Regions from separate parts of the Streptomyces sp. NPDC002958 genome, predicted to be linked through region 1. Evidence: riboswitches for the same ligand, from Rfam matches in the RefSeq annotation. Region 1 holds a riboswitch; the other holds the start of a gene.

Region 1 (8,808 bases):
GTCGCGCTGGGCGTCCTCAAGGTTGCCGTCGTCCTCCCAGTAGGCGCAGGAGTAGACCATGGACGGGCCGAGGACCAGTTCGTAGAAGTCATTGCCCACGTCGTAGTGGTGGCTGATGGCCTCCTTGTCGCGGCGCTTGGTGTGGAGGGTGCCGGTGCGGCGGCGTACCTCCTCGGGCGGCGGGGGCGGCGGGAGCCAGGGGCCGGCGAGCTGCAACAGCCCTTTGGCGAAGGCCCGCACCTTCGGGTCGCGGACCGGGTGGACGCCGTCCTTGGCCTCCACGCCGCGCTCCCAGATCAGCGAGGCCATCAGGTCCAGGGCCTCGTACAGATCACCTTCGATATCGAGCTCGCCCGCCACCCAGGCGCGGGCCAGGCCCAGTTCACCCGGCTTCCAGAGCAGCCGGCGCAGCGCGCGGCGGTTCCGGATGACGAGGACGGGGGCACCGGGCGGTCCGGATTCGCTGCCGTCCCAGGCCCGGATACGGACCGGCAGTCTTTCTCCCAGCAACTCCTCGGCGAGAGCGGTCAGCCGCAATGCGGCGTCTGCCATGGCGCACACCTCCGTGATGGTGTTCCCAATGTGCCCAAACATGCTCAAACATGCCTGCAACCACGCCGGACACCCGCGGCGCCACGACGAAGTGCATCCCCATCAACTGTCTGCGGAGCGCGCGCCATCCCGCTACGGCGCAACGGAACGGCAAAATACCTGCACGACACACATATCCCCCGGCGGGCCGCCTCGCCGTCCCCGGGCCGAGCCATCGAGCCCCCGCACCGCACCCCGCCGCGCGGCGGCCGGATACGCCGAAGGGGCCGCCCGCACCACGGATGGCGGACGGCCCCTTCGGGCGTTGTGCACGTACTGCGCGGGCGAGTGGGCCCGCGGACGGGCTAGGAGGCCTTGGCCTTCTCACCCTCGGCCTTGGCGGCGGCCGGTGCCGGGGCCGGCTTGGCGGCCTCGTAGAACTCCTCGCGCGGAGTCTCCATGGCACCGAGCGAGACGACCTCGCGCTTGAGGAACATCCCAAGGGTCCAGTCGGCGAAGATCCGGATCTTGCGGTTCCAGGTCGGCATTGCCAGACCGTGGTAGCCACGGTGCATGTACCAGGCGAGACGACCCTTGAGCTTGATCTTCATCTTGCCCATGACGATCATCGCAACGCCCTTGTGCACCCCCAGACCGGCGACGGCACCCTTGTTGGCGTGGCTGTATTCCTTCTGCGGGAAGCCGCGCATCCCGGAGATGACGTTGTCGCCGAGGACCTTGGCCTGACGCAGCGCGTGCTGGGCGTTGGGCGGGCACCAGGCGTTCGGGTTGCCGGCCCTGCGGCCGATCATGTCCGGAACCTGGGCGTTGTCGCCCGCGGCCCAGATGTAGTCGGTGCCCTGCACCTGGAGTTTCTCGGAGGTGTCCACGTGACCGCGCGGGCCGAGCGGCAGACCGAAACGGGCCAGCGCCGGGTTCGGCTTCACACCGGCCGTCCACACGATCGTGTTGGAGTCGACCTCGAGGCCGTTCTTCAGCACGACATGACCGTCGACGCAGGAGTCCATGGAGGTCGAGAGGAAGACCTCGACACCACGGGACTCCAGGTGCTCGCGGCCCCAGGTGCCCAGCTTCGGGCCGACCTCGGGAAGGATCTTGTCGGCGGCGTCGACGAGGATGAAGCGCATGTCCTCACGCTTCACGTTCATGTAGTACTTCGCCGCGTCGCGGGCCATGTCCTCGACCTCGCCGATGGTCTCCGCACCGGCGAACCCGCCACCCACGAAGACGAACGTCAACGCCCTGCGGCGGACGTCCTCATCGGTCGTCGAGTCGGCCTTGTCCAGCTGCTCCAGGACGTGGTTGCGCAGGCCGATGGCCTCCTCGATGCCCTTCATGCCGATGCCCTGTTCGGCGAGGCCGGGGATCGGGAAGGTGCGGGAGACCGCGCCCATCGCGATGACCAGGTAGTCGAAGGGCAGCTCGTAGGCCTCGCCGACGAGCGGCGCGACCGTGGCGACCTTGCGGTCCTGATCGATGGTCGTGACGCGGCCGGTGAGGACCTCGGCCTTCGGCAGTACGCGTCGCAGCGGGACGACGACATGCCGAGGCGAGATGCTGCCGGCAGCAGCTTCGGGGAGGAAGGGCTGGTACGTCATGTACGAGCGCGGGTCGACAACCGTGACGGTCGCCTCTCCGTAGCGCATCTTCTTCAGAATGCGTCGAGCTGCGTACAGGCCTACGTACCCACCGCCTACTACGAGGATCCTGGGACGCTCCGTGGTGCTCATGCCATCGAGTATCCACCCCCCTCCGAGGGCAAGCTCGTGAGCCCCTTCACAAGATTTACCCCACCCTCTGCTACACTGCCCCGCCCACGTGACCGAGGTCATGACGCCGAAGGGGAACCGCGACGCGGGGGCGGACGTTCGCCACCGCTTGTGAGCTGGGCATTGAGTCTCCGGACCGGGTGGACCACCGCTCCGATTCACCCTCCGGCAACGCGTCCGGAGCAGTCCCGCACCGACACGGAACGGCCCCGCGAGCGGCCCTGGACGCCCATACGGAGCAGAACTGCCCCCCGTAGAGCCGAATTCCTTGTGAAGAAGTTCACGAAGTTCGTTGCGATGCCTCTCGCGGGGCGCCCCTCGGGTGGCCCGCGAAGGCTCGAAAGTGCAGGCCGGAGTGCGCATGAGCGCCATTCCCGCACCCTGCGCCAGGCCGCCGCACACTGCTCCCGCGGAAGCGGGACTACGCGATCGACCAGCCGATTCCGTCGAGGATGTCGTGCTCGCTGACGACGACCTCCCGGGCCCCGGTCCGCTTCATCACGGCGAGCAGGATCAGCGCCCCGGCGGTGATCACATCGACCCGTCCCGGATGCATCGCACCGATCGCGGCACGCTCGGCGTGGGTGGAGGTGACGAGCCGTCCGGTGATCTCCTGGACCTGGTCGAGGGAGATCCGGGAGTGGTGGATCGCCTCGGAGTCGTAGACGTCGAGCCCCAGGGCGATCGCGGCGACCGTGGTGACCGTCCCGGCGAGACCGACAAGGGTGGCCGCCCCGGTGAGCGGGACGGTCTCCTCGGCGAGATCGAGGGCCGCGTCGATGTCGGCACGGATCGCGGTGATCTGATCGGCGGTCGGCGGATCGCTCACGACACCGTCGTGCACGAGGTGCCGCTCGGTCATCCGTACACAGCCGATGTCCACCGAACGCGCGGCGCGCACATGGTCGTCGCCGACGACGAACTCGGTGGAGCCGCCGCCGATGTCCACGACGAGATACGGCTTCACGAGATGATCGCGGCCCGCGAGTTCCTTGGTGGCGCCGGTGAAGGAGAACTCCGCCTCCTGGTCGCCGCTGATCACCTCGGGTTCGACGCCCAGGATGTCCAGCACGCCGCGGACGAACTCGTCCCTGTTCTCCGCGTCGCGGGAGGCGGAGGTGGCGACGAAGCGTATCTTCTGCGCCCCGTGCTCCTTGATCACTTCCGCGTACTGACGGCAGGCGGCGAACGTCCGCTCCAGGGCCTCGGCCGCGAGCCGGCCGGTGCGGTCGACGCCCTGGCCGAGGCGGACGATCTCCATCCGGCGATCGAGCTCGACGAGCTCACCGGTGGACGGGTCCGCGTCGGCGACGAGCAGTCGGATGGAGTTGGTACCGCAGTCGATGGCGGCCACGCGGGTCATGAGTGCTCCTGTCGTGAATACCGGGGAGGAGCCCCGGATCGAGCTCCTCCGGCGACCGAGGAGCGGGGGGCCGGGGGACAAAAGCCCCCGGCAACGGTCAGGCCTCGTCGCCCGCGTCCGCGGACCGGCAGGGCGTCACGCACGGCCCCTTGCGCCACCACTCCGGCAGCATCGCGATCGCCTCGTCGCCCAGCGGGTTCACCCCGGGCCCCGCGGCCAGCGAGTGCCCGACCAGCACGTGCAGGCACTTCACCCGGTCCGGCATGCCGCCCGCACTCGGGAAGCCCTCAAGGACCTCGATGGCGTCGCGCCGGGCGATGTAGTCCTCGTGCGCGGCCCGGTACGCGGCGGCCAGCTCGGGGTCCGTACCCAGACGCTCGGTCATCTCCTTCATGACGCCGTTCGCCTCCAGCGTGCCGATCGCGGACGCGGCACGGGGGCACGTCAGGTAGTACGTCGTCGGGAACGGCGTACCGTCCTCCAGCCGGGGCTGCGTCTCGACCACGTCCGGGTTGCCGCACGGGCAGCGGTGCGCGATCGCGCGCAGCCCGCGCGGCGGGCGGCCCAGCTGCTGCTGGAACGCGGCGATGTCCGCCTCGGTGGGCGCGGTGGACTCGGTCTGCGGAGGAGGGGTTTCCATGCCTGCCTAGGTTCTGATCGGGCTGCTCGAACTGCGGTTCTGCAGATGGATGAAGAGAGTCAGTCGCGGTCGGCGCTGTCGACGCCGTCCCAGAGGTTGGAGTGCCACGGCCGGCCGGACTCGTCCGTCTCGCCGTTGCGCTCCTTGACCATGTCGGGGTCGATCACCGTGTAACCGGTCTCCCCGGGAAGAAGGTAGTGAAGGTGCTTGCGGGCCAGCTGCCTGATGTACGCATCGTCCTGGAGGCGCGCCTTCTCGTCGCGCAGCTCCTCGGTGCGGACCCGGGCCTCCCGCGCCAGACGCTCCTGGTCGGCGATCTCGTCCCGCTGCGACACGTACTGCCGCATCGGGTACGCGAGCGCGACCACCAGGGAGCAGACGACGAGGGCGAGGAAGGCCGCTCGGCCGGTGAGCCGGGAGCGGCGGGCCTGACGGCGGTTCTGTGACCGGTAGACGCGGGCGGCGGTCTGCTCGCCGAGCAGCCGCAGCCGGGTCGCGGTGGAGAACAGGTCCCGGTCCTTCGCGGCCATGTCTCCGCCTCCCCATTACGCACGTCCGTCCCCGCACACGGTACGGGACCGAGTACGGGGACGGACGGAGGCCGGAGCCGTTGGCCTCGAAGGACCGGCACACTCAGCCCTTGCTGTGCCTACTGGTTCGCAGAGCGAAACCGCGGGAACGCCGAGCGGCCCGCGTACACCGCGGCGTCGTCGAGGATCTCCTCGATGCGCAGCAGCTGGTTGTACTTGGCGACGCGGTCCGAACGGGCCGGGGCGCCGGTCTTGATCTGACCGCAGTTCACCGCGACGGCGAGGTCGGCGATGGTGACGTCCTCGGTCTCGCCGGAGCGGTGGGACATCATGCACTTGAAGCCGTTGCGCTGGGCCAGCTCGACGGCGTCCAGCGTCTCGGTCAGCGAACCGATCTGGTTGACCTTGACGAGCAGGGCGTTGGCGGAGCCCTCCTCGATGCCGCGGGCCAGACGCTCCGGGTTGGTGACGAACAGGTCGTCGCCGACGATCTGCACCTTGGCGCCCAGCTTGTCGGTGATGACCTTCCAGCCGGCCCAGTCGTCCTCGTACAGCGGGTCCTCGATGGAGACCAGCGGGTAAGCGGAGACGAGCTCCTCGTAGTACTCGGTCATCTCGGCGGCCGAGCGGGACTTGCCCTCGAACTCGTACGTGCCGTCCTTGTAGAACTCGGACGCGGCGACGTCGAGCGCGAGCGCGATGTCCTTGCCCGGGGCGTAGCCGGCTTCCTTGATGGCCTCGATGATGAGGTCGAGGGCGGCGCGGTTCGACTCCAGGTTCGGCGCGAAGCCACCCTCGTCACCGAGACCGGTCGAAAGGCCCTTGGTCTTCAGGACCTTCTTCAGCGTGTGGTAGACCTCGGCGCCCCAGCGCAGGGCCTCGGAGAAGGACTCCGCGCCGATCGGGGCGATCATGAACTCCTGGATGTCCACGTTGGAGTCGGCGTGCGACCCACCGTTGAGGATGTTCATCATCGGAACGGGCAGCAGGTGCGCGTTCGGGCCACCGAGGTAGCGGAACAGCGGCAGGTCCGAGGCCTCGGAGGCGGCGTGGGCGACGGCCAGCGAGACGCCGAGGATGGCGTTGGCGCCGAGCGAGCCCTTGTTCTCGGTGGCGTCAAGGTCGAACATCGCCTGGTCGATCAGCCGCTGCTCGGTCGCGTCGTAGCCGACGAGCTCCGGGCCGATCTGCTCGATGACAGCGAGGACGGCCTTCTCCACGCCCTTGCCCTGGTAACGGTTGGGGTCACCGTCGCGAAGCTCAATGGCCTCGAACGCACCGGTGGAGGCGCCGGACGGCACGGCAGCACGACCCGTGCTGCCGTCGTCGAGACCAACCTCGACCTCGACCGTGGGGTTCCCCCGGGAGTCGAGGATTTCCCGGGCTACGACGACGTCGATGGACGGCACGAGGCATCTCCTTCTGGGATATGACACTGGTTGTGCAGGGTCACTTCGGCCTTGCGACAAGAGCCTAACCGGCCCGGCCCGCTCAGTCGGACGACCGCCCGTCCCCTGGGACGGAAAAAGACCCAGGAGCGCACATTACCGGGCAAACAGCAGGAATTTTACTGGCTAACGACTACAACAGTTGAACGATCACACACGGCCTGCGTTCCCCGTGTGACAGCCGACACTCCCTGCACAAGCACTCCCTCTATGCAGGCACTCCCTGTACAGGCACCGCACGCAAGCACCGCGCGGAGGTGTCGCGCGCACAGAAACCCCGGCCCGGCGCATACGGGGGGAATGCGCGCCGGGCCGGGGTGCTCAGGGGGAGAGGGCCTGGACTACTTCGTCAGGTGCAGCTGCTGACCCGGGTAGATCAGGTCGGCGTCCTTGACGATGTCCTGGTTCAGCTCGAACAGCTGCTGCCAGCCGCCCTCGACGTTGTGGTCGGCGGCGATCTCGCTCAGGGAGTCACCGGAGGCGACCACGTACTCGCCGTCGCCCTTCTCGACCTGCTCGCCAGTCGGGGTGGTGACGGTCTCCTCCGACTCGGCCTGCGGGGCGGCGGAGCGGTCCGAGCGGGAGGCGGCGGGGGCCTCGGCACGCTCGGCTTCCTGCGGCTGCGCCTGCTGGGCCGGCTGCGACTGCTGCTCCGGCGCGGCCGGGGTGCTCTGCTGCTCGGTGGGCGCGGAGGAGGACTCCGAGGAGGAGCCGGTGTCGACGCCCGGGTCGACGCCGTCGTTGGTCAGGTTGCCGGCAGCGGCACAGCTCCAGGCACCCGGGCCCTGGATGTCGAGGAGCTTTTCGGCGGTGGCGATCTGCTGGGCCTTGGTGGCCAGGTCGGCACGGGGGGCGTACTGCGTACCGCCGGCGGCGGCCCAGCTGGACTGCGAGAACTGCAGACCGCCGTAGTAGCCGTTGCCGGTGTTGATGGACCAGTTGCCGCCGGACTCGCACTGGGCGACGGCGTCCCAGGTGGCGACAGAGGCGGCCGAGGCGCTGGTCGCACCCATCAGCGGAACGGCCACAGCGGTACCGGCGACGCCGGCGAGCGTGGCGATACGGACGGCCTTGGACGGGCGGCGATGCTTGCCCTTGCTGGAAAACAGCATGGAACTTCCCCTCACCGACGCCTACGAGGTGAGCTGTCGGGTTCGGGCCAAGTGAGTTGCCCGGTCGCACGTCCTAGCGCGCGACTTCACCCCAAGCCGGTCCTGACGCGTCTTTCGACGATCGGGCCCGGCGCTTACCTGGGTCCCCCGCTCCTGCCTACGGCGCTTTACGCGTCTGTTCCCTTCGACCGACGGCAGGATTCGGCGTGACGGTCGACGGGGCCCGCGGTGCGAGCGATTTCGAACGTAAACATACGCAACTCTCACATTCAAAGACGCACACATCGGACAATCAGCCCTTACTCGCGCCCAAGGAATCACCGTTTTCGCAGGTGAGGGCGGCATGGAAGGGTTCCCCAGGCGCGACACGCCAGTTGACGCAAAGAGACCCATGTCTCACATGCACATAAACGGACATAGGTCTCTTAACTACCCGGCTTTTGCGGCCCTTTTAACCGATTTTCAGACTGCCCTCACTCGGCCTTCAAGGCGAGATCGAGGCTCTGGCCAGGGAGGATGAGGTCCGGGTCGGAGCCGACGGCCCCCCTGTTGGCCTCGTAGAGCGCCGACCACCCACCAGGAACCTTCTGTGCATCAGCAATCGCCCAGAGGTTGTCGCCGGGACGGACGGTGTACGCGCCGTCGGCGGCCGCCGCACCCGCGTCGCGCGCGTCACCGGCACCGCGGGAGGCATGACGACCCGACTCGCGCCCATCACCGCCGTTCGCGTTCCGACTCCCCTCGGGGGCCGGCGCGCCACGGTGCTTGCCACCCACACCGCTGGACGAATCGGATGAATCAGATGTACTTGACGAGTTGGACGAATCGGGCGCTTCGGAGGACGGGGCGGTCGACGTGGTGGTCGACGGCTTCGCGGAGGGCTTGGCCTTGCCGGCCGGCTCGTCGGTCACGTCCGAGCCCTTGGAGCCCTTGGAGCCGTCCACGGTGTCCGATGCGCCGTCCGACGACGTGGCACCATCGGACGACTCCGCGCTCCGCGTCGGCTCGTTGGAGGGCACGGACCCCGGGTCGACACCGGGCAACGCCCCGTCCTTCGCGAGGCCGGAGATGACCGCACAACTGGGCCACGCCCGCGGTCCCTGGTCGTCCAGAACCTTCTCGGCCACGGCGATTTGCTGCGAGCGGCTGGCGAGGTCGGCACGCGGGGCGTAGGACTCGCCGCCGTACGCCTTCCAGGTCTCCTGCGAGAACTGCAGGCCGCCGTAGAAGCCGTTACCGAGGTCGGCGCTCCACATGCCACCGCTCTCGCACTCGGCCACCTGGTCCCAGGTCGTGGCGTCGGCCGCGTACGCACCTGTCGCGCCGAGCAGCGGGATGGCGATGGCCGATCCGGTCACGCCCGCGGCGACGACGATGGCGGGTGCCTGACGAGG
Region 2 (8,808 bases), on a different contig from region 1:
GACCCGCAGCCGTGGACGCGCGACGAACCGCGCCTCACCCAACTGGTGCTGATCGGCTCAGGCATCGACCCTGAGGCCCTGCACAAGGAGCTGGACGGCTGCCGGGAGAGCGCCGCGTCGGCAGGTGGCACGACGCAGGACGCCGCACATGAGCGAAGCATGTGGGGCGTCCTGCGGTACGTGCAGCGGGCGACGACGACTCGTAGCGGTACGCCACCCGTCGCCCGGCCGAGTGCCTCAGAGCCTGTCGGGTGACCTCCGACCGGGCGGCCACGCCCTGGCACGCATGCTTCCCGCGTTGTCGTCAGTCACCAACTTCCCCGTAGGCCTTGAAGGCATGGGGGGACCCCTTCGCGTTGACTCCCTCCTCCGCCTTGGAATCGCACGCACCGGACCGCGTCCGCTATCCGATCGGAGGTCACCCGACAGGCTCTAAACCGGTCCCGCGATCACCGCGACCGGCTTGACCAGCGGCGTCCCCGAACCGTCGCGCCGCGGGTCGGGCTCCGGCAGCTCGGTCGGCATGCCGTTCCTCTGCGCGGCCCGGGCAGGCGTCGCACCCGCCCAGCCGAACACCAGAACGTCCTCGCCCTTGAGGAACCGCTGACAGCGCACCCCACCGGTGGCCCGGCCCTTGCGCGGATACTGGTCGAACGGGGTGAGCTTGCATGTCAGCACCGAGTCGTCCAGCGTGCCGTGCGAACCCGCCACCGTGAACACCACCGCGTCCGCCGCCGGATCCACCGCGGTGAATGAGATCACCGCGGTGTCCGCCGCGAGCTTGATCCCCGCCATACCTCCCGCGGGTCGGCCTTGCGGCCGCACCTGCGCCGCCGGGTAGCGCAGCAGCTGGGCGTCGGACGTGATGAAGACCAGGTCCTCCTCGCCCGTACGCAGTTCGGCGGCGCCGACGATCCGGTCACCCTCCTTGAGGGCGATGACCTCCAACTCGTCCTTGTTGGCCGGGTAGTCCGGCACCACCCGCTTGACGACCCCCTGAAGGGTACCGATCGCCAGGCCGGGGGAGGCCTCGTCGAGCGTGGTGAGGCAGATGACCTCCTCGTCGCTCTCCAGCGCGAGGAACTCCGCAACCATCGCACCGCCCGACAGGTTGGGCGCCGCATGGGTGTCCGGCAGCTGAGGCAGATCGATCACCGCGAGTCGCAGCAGCCGCCCCGTGGACGTCACCACGCCCACATCGCCACGGGCCGTCGCCGGCACGGCCGAAACGATCGCATCGTGCTTGGCGCGCTTGGCGTCCTCGACGAAGACGATCGGATCGTCATTGGCGGTACGGGCCAGCAGGCCGGTCGATGACAGCAGCACCCGGCACGGGTCGTCCGCGACCTCCAGCGGCACCGAGGCGACCTGCGAACCGGCCGACTCCAGCAGCACCGTACGCCGGTCGGTGCCGAACTTCTTGGCGACCGCGGCCAGTTCGGAGGAGACGAGCTTGCGCAGCTCGGTGTCCGATTCGAGGATGGTGGTCAGCTCGTCGATTTCGGCGTTGAGCCGGTCCCGCTCGCTCTCCAGCTCGATCCGGTCGAACCGGGTCAGCCGGCGCAGTGGGGTGTCCAGGATGTACTGCGTCTGGACCTCGCTCAGCGAGAAGCGCTCGATGAGTCGCTCCTTCGCCTGCACCGAGTTGTCACTGGACCGGATGAGCCGGATGACCTCGTCGATGTCGATCAGCGCGACGAGCAGGCCCTCGACCAGATGCAGTCGGTCGCGGCGCTTGCCCCGGCGGAACTCGCTGCGCCGTCGCACCACGTCGAAGCGGTGGTCGAGATAGACCTCAAGGAGCTCCTTGAGGCCCAGAGTGAGCGGCTGTCCGTCGACCAACGCCACATTGTTGATGCCGAAGGACTCCTCCATCGGCGTCAGCTTGTAGAGCTGCTCCAGCACGGCCTCCGGCACGAAGCCGTTCTTCACCTCGATGACCAGGCGCAGGCCGTGCTCGCGGTCGGTGAGGTCCTTCACGTCCGCGATGCCCTGGAGCTTCTTCGCCGAGACCAGATCCTTGATCTTGGAGATCACCTTCTCCGGGCCGACGGCGAAGGGCAGCTCGGTGACGACCAGACCCTTGCGGCGCGCCGTCACATTCTCCACGGCGACCATCGCACGGATCTTGAACGTGCCGCGCCCGCGGTCGTAAGCGTCCTTGATACCGCCCAGCCCCACGATCCGGCCACCCGTCGGCAGATCGGGACCGGGGACGAACCGCATCAGGGTCTCCAGGTCGGCACCCGGATGCTTGATCAGATGACGCGCGGCGGCGATGACCTCGCCCAGGTTGTGCGGCGGCATATTGGTCGCCATGCCGACAGCGATCCCGGACGCCCCGTTGACCAGGAGGTTCGGGTACGCGGCCGGGAGAACGGTCGGCTCCTGCTCCTGGCCGTCGTAATTCGACTGGAAATCGACGGTGTCCTCGTCGATCGACTCCGTCATCAGTGACGTCGCGTCGGCCATCCGGCACTCGGTGTACCGCATGGCGGCCGGCGGGTCGTCGTTTCCGAGCGAGCCGAAGTTGCCGTGGCCGTCCACCAGGGGGAGCCGCATGGAGAACGGCTGCGCCAGACGGACCAGCGCGTCGTAGATGGACGCATCGCCGTGCGGGTGCAACTTGCCCATGACCTCGCCGACGACACGGGCGCACTTCACATAGCCGCGGTCGGGGCGCAGGCCCATCTCGTTCATCTGGTACACGATGCGGCGGTGCACCGGCTTCATGCCGTCACGGGCGTCCGGCAGGGCCCGGGAGTAGATCACCGAGTATGCGTACTCAAGGAAGGAGCCCTGCATTTCGTCGACGACGTCGATGTCGAGGATCTTCTCCTCGAAGTCGTCCGGCGGCGGGGTCTTCGTGCTGCGGCGGGCCATCGCTGCTGCGACTCCTTCACGGATTCTGTTCGGGCAACCTCAGGTTCTGACGCCGACCATTGTGGACCGCCGCGCTGACATCGCCGACCTCGACCCGTCCCAAGAGCTGATCCCGACCGCTGCCGAGGTGGTTTCACGGCCCCTCCCGCGGGGGATGCGCCCCTCTTTCACGCGAACTTCCGCGGTATGGGAACTTCGGCAGGTGTCTGTGCGCTTGCTTAAAGTGGCAGGTCTCGCAGGAAATCCAGTATCGCGATCGAAGGGACGTACATGCCCATGGGTCACACGGCCACAGCCCAGGCCGGCTCCGGCGGCTTGACAGCGACCGAGTACCGTCTGGCCAATGGCCTGCGCGTGGTGCTCTCCGAGGACCATCTGACCCCGGTCGCCGCGGTCTGCCTCTGGTACGACGTCGGCTCGCGCCATGAGGTCAAGGGACGCACCGGTCTGGCTCACCTCTTCGAGCACCTGATGTTCCAGGGCTCCGGCCAGGTCAAGGGGAACGGACACTTCGAGCTGGTGCAGGGGGCCGGTGGTTCGCTCAACGGGACCACCAGCTTCGAGCGCACCAACTACTTCGAGACCATGCCCACGCACCAGCTGGAGCTGGCCCTCTGGCTCGAGGCGGACCGGATGGGCTCGCTGCTCGCCGCGCTCGACGAGGAGTCCATGGAGAATCAGCGCGACGTCGTCAAGAACGAGCGTCGCCAGCGCTACGACAACGTCCCCTACGGCACGGCGTTCGAGAAACTGACGGCACTGGCCTACCCCGAGGGCCACCCGTACCACCACACACCGATCGGTTCGATGGCCGACCTGGACGCCGCGACCCTCGAGGACGCGCGCAGCTTCTTCCGTACGTACTACGCTCCCAACAACGCGGTGCTCTCGGTCGTCGGTGACATCGACCCCGAGCAGACGCTCGCCTGGATCGAGAAGTACTTCGGCTCCATCCCGTCCCACGACGGCAAGCAGCCGCCGCGCGACGGCACGCTCCCCGAGATCATCGGCGAGCAGCTGCGCGAAGAGGTGCACGAGGAGGTCCCGGCGCGGGCGCTGATGGCCGCCTACCGGCTGCCGCACGACGGCACCCGTGAGTGCGACGCGGCAGACCTCGCGCTGACCGTGCTCGGCGGCGGCGAGTCGTCGCGGCTGCACAACCGGCTGGTCCGCCGTGACCGGACGGCTGTGGCGGCCGGGTTCGGGCTGCTGCGGCTGGCCGGTGCGCCCTCGCTCGGCTGGCTGGACGTCAAGACGTCCGGCGGCGTCGAGGTGCCGCAGATCGAGGCCGCGGTCGATGAGGAGCTCGCCCGGTTCGCCGCCGAGGGCCCCACGCCCGAGGAAATGGAGCGTGCGCAGGCCCAGTTGGAGCGCGAATGGCTGGACCGGCTCGGTACGGTCGCGGGCCGCGCCGACGAACTCTGCCGGTTCACCGTGCTGTTCGGCGACCCGCAGCTCGCCCTGACCGCCGTGCAGCGGGTGCTCGATGTCACCGCGGAAGAGGTCCAGGCGGTCGCCAAGGCCCAGCTGCGCCCCGACAACCGGGCGGTGCTGGTCTACGAGCCGGTCGAATCGGCCGAGCCCGCGGACGCAGCGGACACCGATGAGACCGACGCCGAAGAGACCGACGCGCACGAAGGAGCGGACAAGTGACCGACGCTGCCGCGACTGGAGTTTCCATGCAGTACCACCCGCAGCCGGCCCCCGGCGTCGCCCGCCCCTGGGCCTTTCCCGCGCCGGAGCGTGGCGCCCTGCCCAACGGCCTCACGGTGCTGCGCTGTCACCGCCCCGGCCAGCAGGTGGTGGCGGTCGAGATCTTCCTCGACGCCCCGCTGGACGCAGAGCCCGAGGGGCTCGACGGTGTGGCCACGATCATGTCGCGGGCGCTGTCCGAGGGCACCGACAAGCACACCGCCGAGGAGTTTGCCGCCGAGCTGGAGCGCTGCGGCGCCACCCTCGACGCGCACGCCGACCACCCCGGCGTCCGGGTCTCCCTGGAGGTCCCGGCCTCCCGGCTGGCGAAGGCACTCGCACTGGTCGCCGAGGCCCTGCGGGCGCCCGCCTTCGCCGACAGCGAGATCGAACGGCTGGTACGCAACCGGCTCGACGAGATTCCGCACGAGCAGGCCAACCCGGCCCGGCGCGCCGCCAAGCAGCTCTCCAAGGAGCTCTTCCCGGCCACGGCGCGGATGTCGCGCCCACGCCAGGGCACCGAGGAGACGGTGGAGCGGATCGACTCGGCAGCCGTGCGCGCCTTCTTCGATGCCCACATCCGGCCGTCCACGGCGACCGCCGTGGTCGTCGGTGACCTCACCGGCATCGACCTGGACGCCCTGCTCGCCGACACCATCGGCGACTGGTCCGGGGACACCACCGAGCCCCGCCCCGCCCCGCCGATCACCGCGGACGACACCGGCCGCGTGGTGATCGTCGATCGTCAGGGCGCGGTGCAGACGCAGTTGCTGATCGGCCGGATCGGCGCCGACCGTCACGACAGCGTGTGGCCGGCCCAGGTGCTCGGCACCTACTGCCTGGGCGGCACGCTCACCTCCCGGCTGGACCGTGTGCTGCGCGAGGAGAAGGGCTACACCTACGGCGTACGGGCCTTCGCCCAGGTGCTGCGGTCGTCGGCCCCGGATTCCGCCTCGGGGGCGACCGGTGCCGCAATGCTCGCCATCAGCGGATCGGTGGACACGGAGTCCACCGGACCGGCGCTGAAGGACCTGTGGACTGTCCTTCGGACCCTCGCGGCCGAGGGGCTGACCGATGAAGAGCGCGAGACGGCCGTGCAGAACCTCGTGGGTGTCGCACCGCTGAAGTTCGAGACGGCGGCCTCCGTCGCGGGCACCCTCGCCGACCAGGTCGAGCAGCACCTCCCGGACGACTACCAGGCACAGCTGTACGCCCGGCTCGCGGAGACCGGCACGGTCGAGGCGACCGCAGCGGTGGTCAACGCCTTCCCGGACGACCGGCTGGTCACGGTCCTCGTCGGTGACGCGGCACAGATCGAGGAGCCGGTCCGGGCGCTGGGCATCGGAGAGGTGTCGGTGGTCGCCGGCTGACGGGCGCACCCGTCGTGGACGACGGACGACCGTCCGGCCCGACGCGGGCGACGGCGGACCGACCGACTCGACGCGGGCGACGGCGGACCTGTCCCGTGTGACAGTGCACAGGTCGACTGGCACGGTCGACCGAGCGCCCCCGCCGACCGGTCCATTGGCCCGTCATATGCCCGCATAACGGGACAAAAGGGAAAACCCTTGTGAGCTAGATCTCGCAGGGGTCTTCCCTTTTGTCCGTTTTAGAGGGGAGGTTGCCTGTCTGCCCTGTGGGATGCGCTACAAAACGGCCTGTCCGTTTGGTGAATGAATGTGCTCCCGCTTAGCGTCGGCTCGGCTGCCTGTCACTCGTATGCCGCAACCGCGACGTACCGGGCAGCCATCGCCGAGTCCCCGTCAGGCGCGAGCCTGGGGAGCCGGGGACCCACGCAGTCCCTGGGGTGAATCGGATGTCTGAGCCTCGATGAGGCCGGGGTGTCCGTAGGAGACCTTCCTGCTCCGAACCCGTCAGCTAACCCGGTAGGCGAGAAGGAAGGAAAGGACCAGCCACTTCATGGCGTTCACCCGTGCCACCGGGAAGCATCGTGCCGCGAGCCGACTGACGCGCAGGAGCGCGAAGATCGCCGGCGTCGCGGCTCTGGCCACCACCGGCGTCATCGGCGGCATGGCCTCACCGGCCCTCGCCGCGGGCGCCGAGGCCCCCTCTGTCGTCGAGACCGGTCTGAGTCAGGTCATGGCTATCGACGGTGCGCTCGCCGACCAGATCGCCGCCCAGGCCGACGACCAGAAGCACCAGGCCGATGTCGCGGCGAAGGCGAAGGCGAAGGCGGAGGCCAAGAAGAAGGCCGAAGCCAAGAAGAAGGCAGAGGCCAAGGCCGAAGCGGAGCGCGCGGCCGAAGCGCGCGCCGAGGAGGCACGTGCGGAGAAGGCGCGTGCCGCCCGGTCCGCCGAGCGCGCCCGCCTGAACTCCTTCCAGCTCCCGGTCGCCGGTTCGTACGTCACCACCGGCTACAAGTCCGGCGGCTCGCTCTGGTCCTCCGGCAGCCACTCGGGCGTCGACTTCCAGGCCGCGTCCGGCAGCTCCGTCGTCGCCGTCGGCGCCGGTACGGTCGTGGAGGCCGGCTGGGGCGGCGCGTACGGCAACAACATCGTGCTCCGGATGGCGGACGGCACGTACACGCAGTACGGCCACCTCTCCTCGATCGGCGTCTCCGTCGGGCAGAGCGTCGGTGCGGGCCAGCAGATCGGCCTCTCCGGCTCCACCGGCAACTCCACCGGGCCGCACCTCCACTTCGAGGCCCGGACCACGCCGTCGTACGGCTCCGACATGGACCCCGTCGCGTACCTGCGCGCCCACGGCGTCAGTGTCTGATCGACGCTCCACCCGCAGTACCGCTTCGAAGGCCCCGGCACACGCCGGGGCCTTCGCCGTGTCCGGCCTCCGTGTCCGCCCGGCGTCCCACCCGCAGTACCTGCCCGCCGAACCGCCTTGCGGCCAAAAGATATTCATGAATTTCCACCCGTCCCGGATGGGGAAAGCGAAAGAGCCGCGGCCCCGAATCAGGGTGCCGCGGCTCTTTCGCAGAAAATGGTTCAGACGGTCTCCGGAAGCTCGTCGAGCCCTTCGGCGACCAGCTTTGCCAGACGGTCCAGGGCGGCTTCGGAGTCGTCGGCCTCGGATGCGAGGACAATCTCCTCGCCACCGTGCGCGCCGAGACCGAGCACCGCGAGCATGGAGGCGGCGTTCACCGGGTTGCCATCGGCCTTGGAGATCGTCACGGGGACGCCGGAAGCCGTGGCGGCACGGACGAAGATGGAAGCGGGGCGGGCGTGCAGGCCCTCGGCCCAACCGACCTTGACGCGGCGCTCAGCCATGGTTCTGCCCTTCACGAATCAATGGTTGTCTAGACCAGTCTCTCATGCAGTGCGCGATGCTCCGGCCGACCCGCGAGACGGCCCGCAACCCGTGCTGTACCGCCGATCGGCCCCCTCAGACTGACCCGGCCCCAAGACCTACGCGACCGCTGGCGGAGTCGTAGTCTTTGCCCATGCAGTCCTCGCCGGAGCAGAGTCCGCATCACGCGTACCCCGACCACTGGGAAGCGGACGTGGTTCTCCGTGACGGAGGAACCGCGCGGATCAGGCCCATCACCACGGACGACGCCGAACGACTGGTCAGCTTCTACGAGCAGGTCTCCGACGAGTCGAAGTACTACCGCTTCTTCGCGCCGTACCCGCGTCTGTCCGACAGGGACGTGCACCGCTTCACCCATCACGACTACGTCGACCGGGTGGGGCTCGCGGTCACCATCGGCGGCGAGTTCATCGCGACCGTCCGCTACGACCGGATCGACGAGCGGGGCAGGCCCGCCTCCGCGCCCGCCGACGAGGCCGAAGTCGCCTTCCTCGTGCAGGACGCGCATCAGGGCCGGGGCGTGGCCTCGGCACTCCTCGAACACATCGCGGCCGTCGCCCGCGAACGCGGCATCCGCCGCTTCGCGGCAGAGGTGCTGCCCGCCAACCACAAGATGATCAAGGTGTTCCGGGACGCCGGGTACACCCAGCAGCGCAGCTTCGAGGACGGCTCCGTCCACCTCACCCTGGACCTCGAACCGACCGCCGAGTCCCTGGCCGTCCAGCGCGGCCGTGAGCAGCGGGCCGAGGCGCGCTCCGTGCAACGGCTGCTCGCCCCCGGATCCGTCGCCGTCATCGGGGCGGGCCGCACCCCCGGAGGGGTCGGCCGCACGGTTCTGCGCAACCTCCTCGGCGCCGGCTTCACCGGTCGTACGTATGCCGTGAACCGTGCCTTCGCCGCCAACCAGGGCACGATCGACGGTGTCCCCGCCCACCGTTCCATCGGCGAGAT

The links. Region 1 has a riboswitch for cyclic di-AMP ahead of ACZ3IC_RS01575 (transglycosylase family protein). Riboswitches for the same ligand answer to the same signal wherever they lie in the genome.
Region 2: it holds a riboswitch for cyclic di-AMP, as region 1 does, so the genes downstream of both, ACZ3IC_RS22300 (M23 family metallopeptidase) here and ACZ3IC_RS01575 (transglycosylase family protein) in region 1, are expected to answer to the same signal.

Annotation. Positions count from the first base shown of each region.
Region 1 is NZ_JBVHDS010000001.1:322,469-331,276, reverse strand. It holds gene ACZ3IC_RS01605 (class I SAM-dependent methyltransferase) at 1-552, opposite strand, end outside; gene ACZ3IC_RS01600 (NAD(P)/FAD-dependent oxidoreductase) at 897-2,282, opposite strand; gene ACZ3IC_RS01595 (Ppx/GppA phosphatase family protein) at 2,743-3,684, opposite strand; gene ACZ3IC_RS01590 (DUF501 domain-containing protein) at 3,782-4,324, opposite strand; gene ACZ3IC_RS01585 (FtsB family cell division protein) at 4,384-4,854, opposite strand; gene eno (phosphopyruvate hydratase) at 4,974-6,263, opposite strand; gene ACZ3IC_RS01575 (transglycosylase family protein) at 6,644-7,414, opposite strand; cyclic di-AMP (ydaO/yuaA leader) riboswitch at 7,418-7,589, opposite strand; gene ACZ3IC_RS01570 (LysM peptidoglycan-binding domain-containing protein) at 7,888-8,808, opposite strand, start outside.
Region 2 is NZ_JBVHDS010000013.1:41,935-50,742, reverse strand. It holds gene ACZ3IC_RS22320 (CobW family GTP-binding protein) at 1-255, shown strand, start outside; gene ACZ3IC_RS22315 (DNA gyrase/topoisomerase IV subunit A) at 433-2,883, opposite strand; gene ACZ3IC_RS22310 (M16 family metallopeptidase) at 3,154-4,536, shown strand; gene ACZ3IC_RS22305 (M16 family metallopeptidase) at 4,563-5,945, shown strand; cyclic di-AMP (ydaO/yuaA leader) riboswitch at 6,316-6,482, shown strand; gene ACZ3IC_RS22300 (M23 family metallopeptidase) at 6,496-7,314, shown strand; gene ACZ3IC_RS22295 (HPr family phosphocarrier protein) at 7,536-7,817, opposite strand; gene ACZ3IC_RS22290 (bifunctional acetate--CoA ligase family protein/GNAT family N-acetyltransferase) at 7,991-8,808, shown strand, end outside.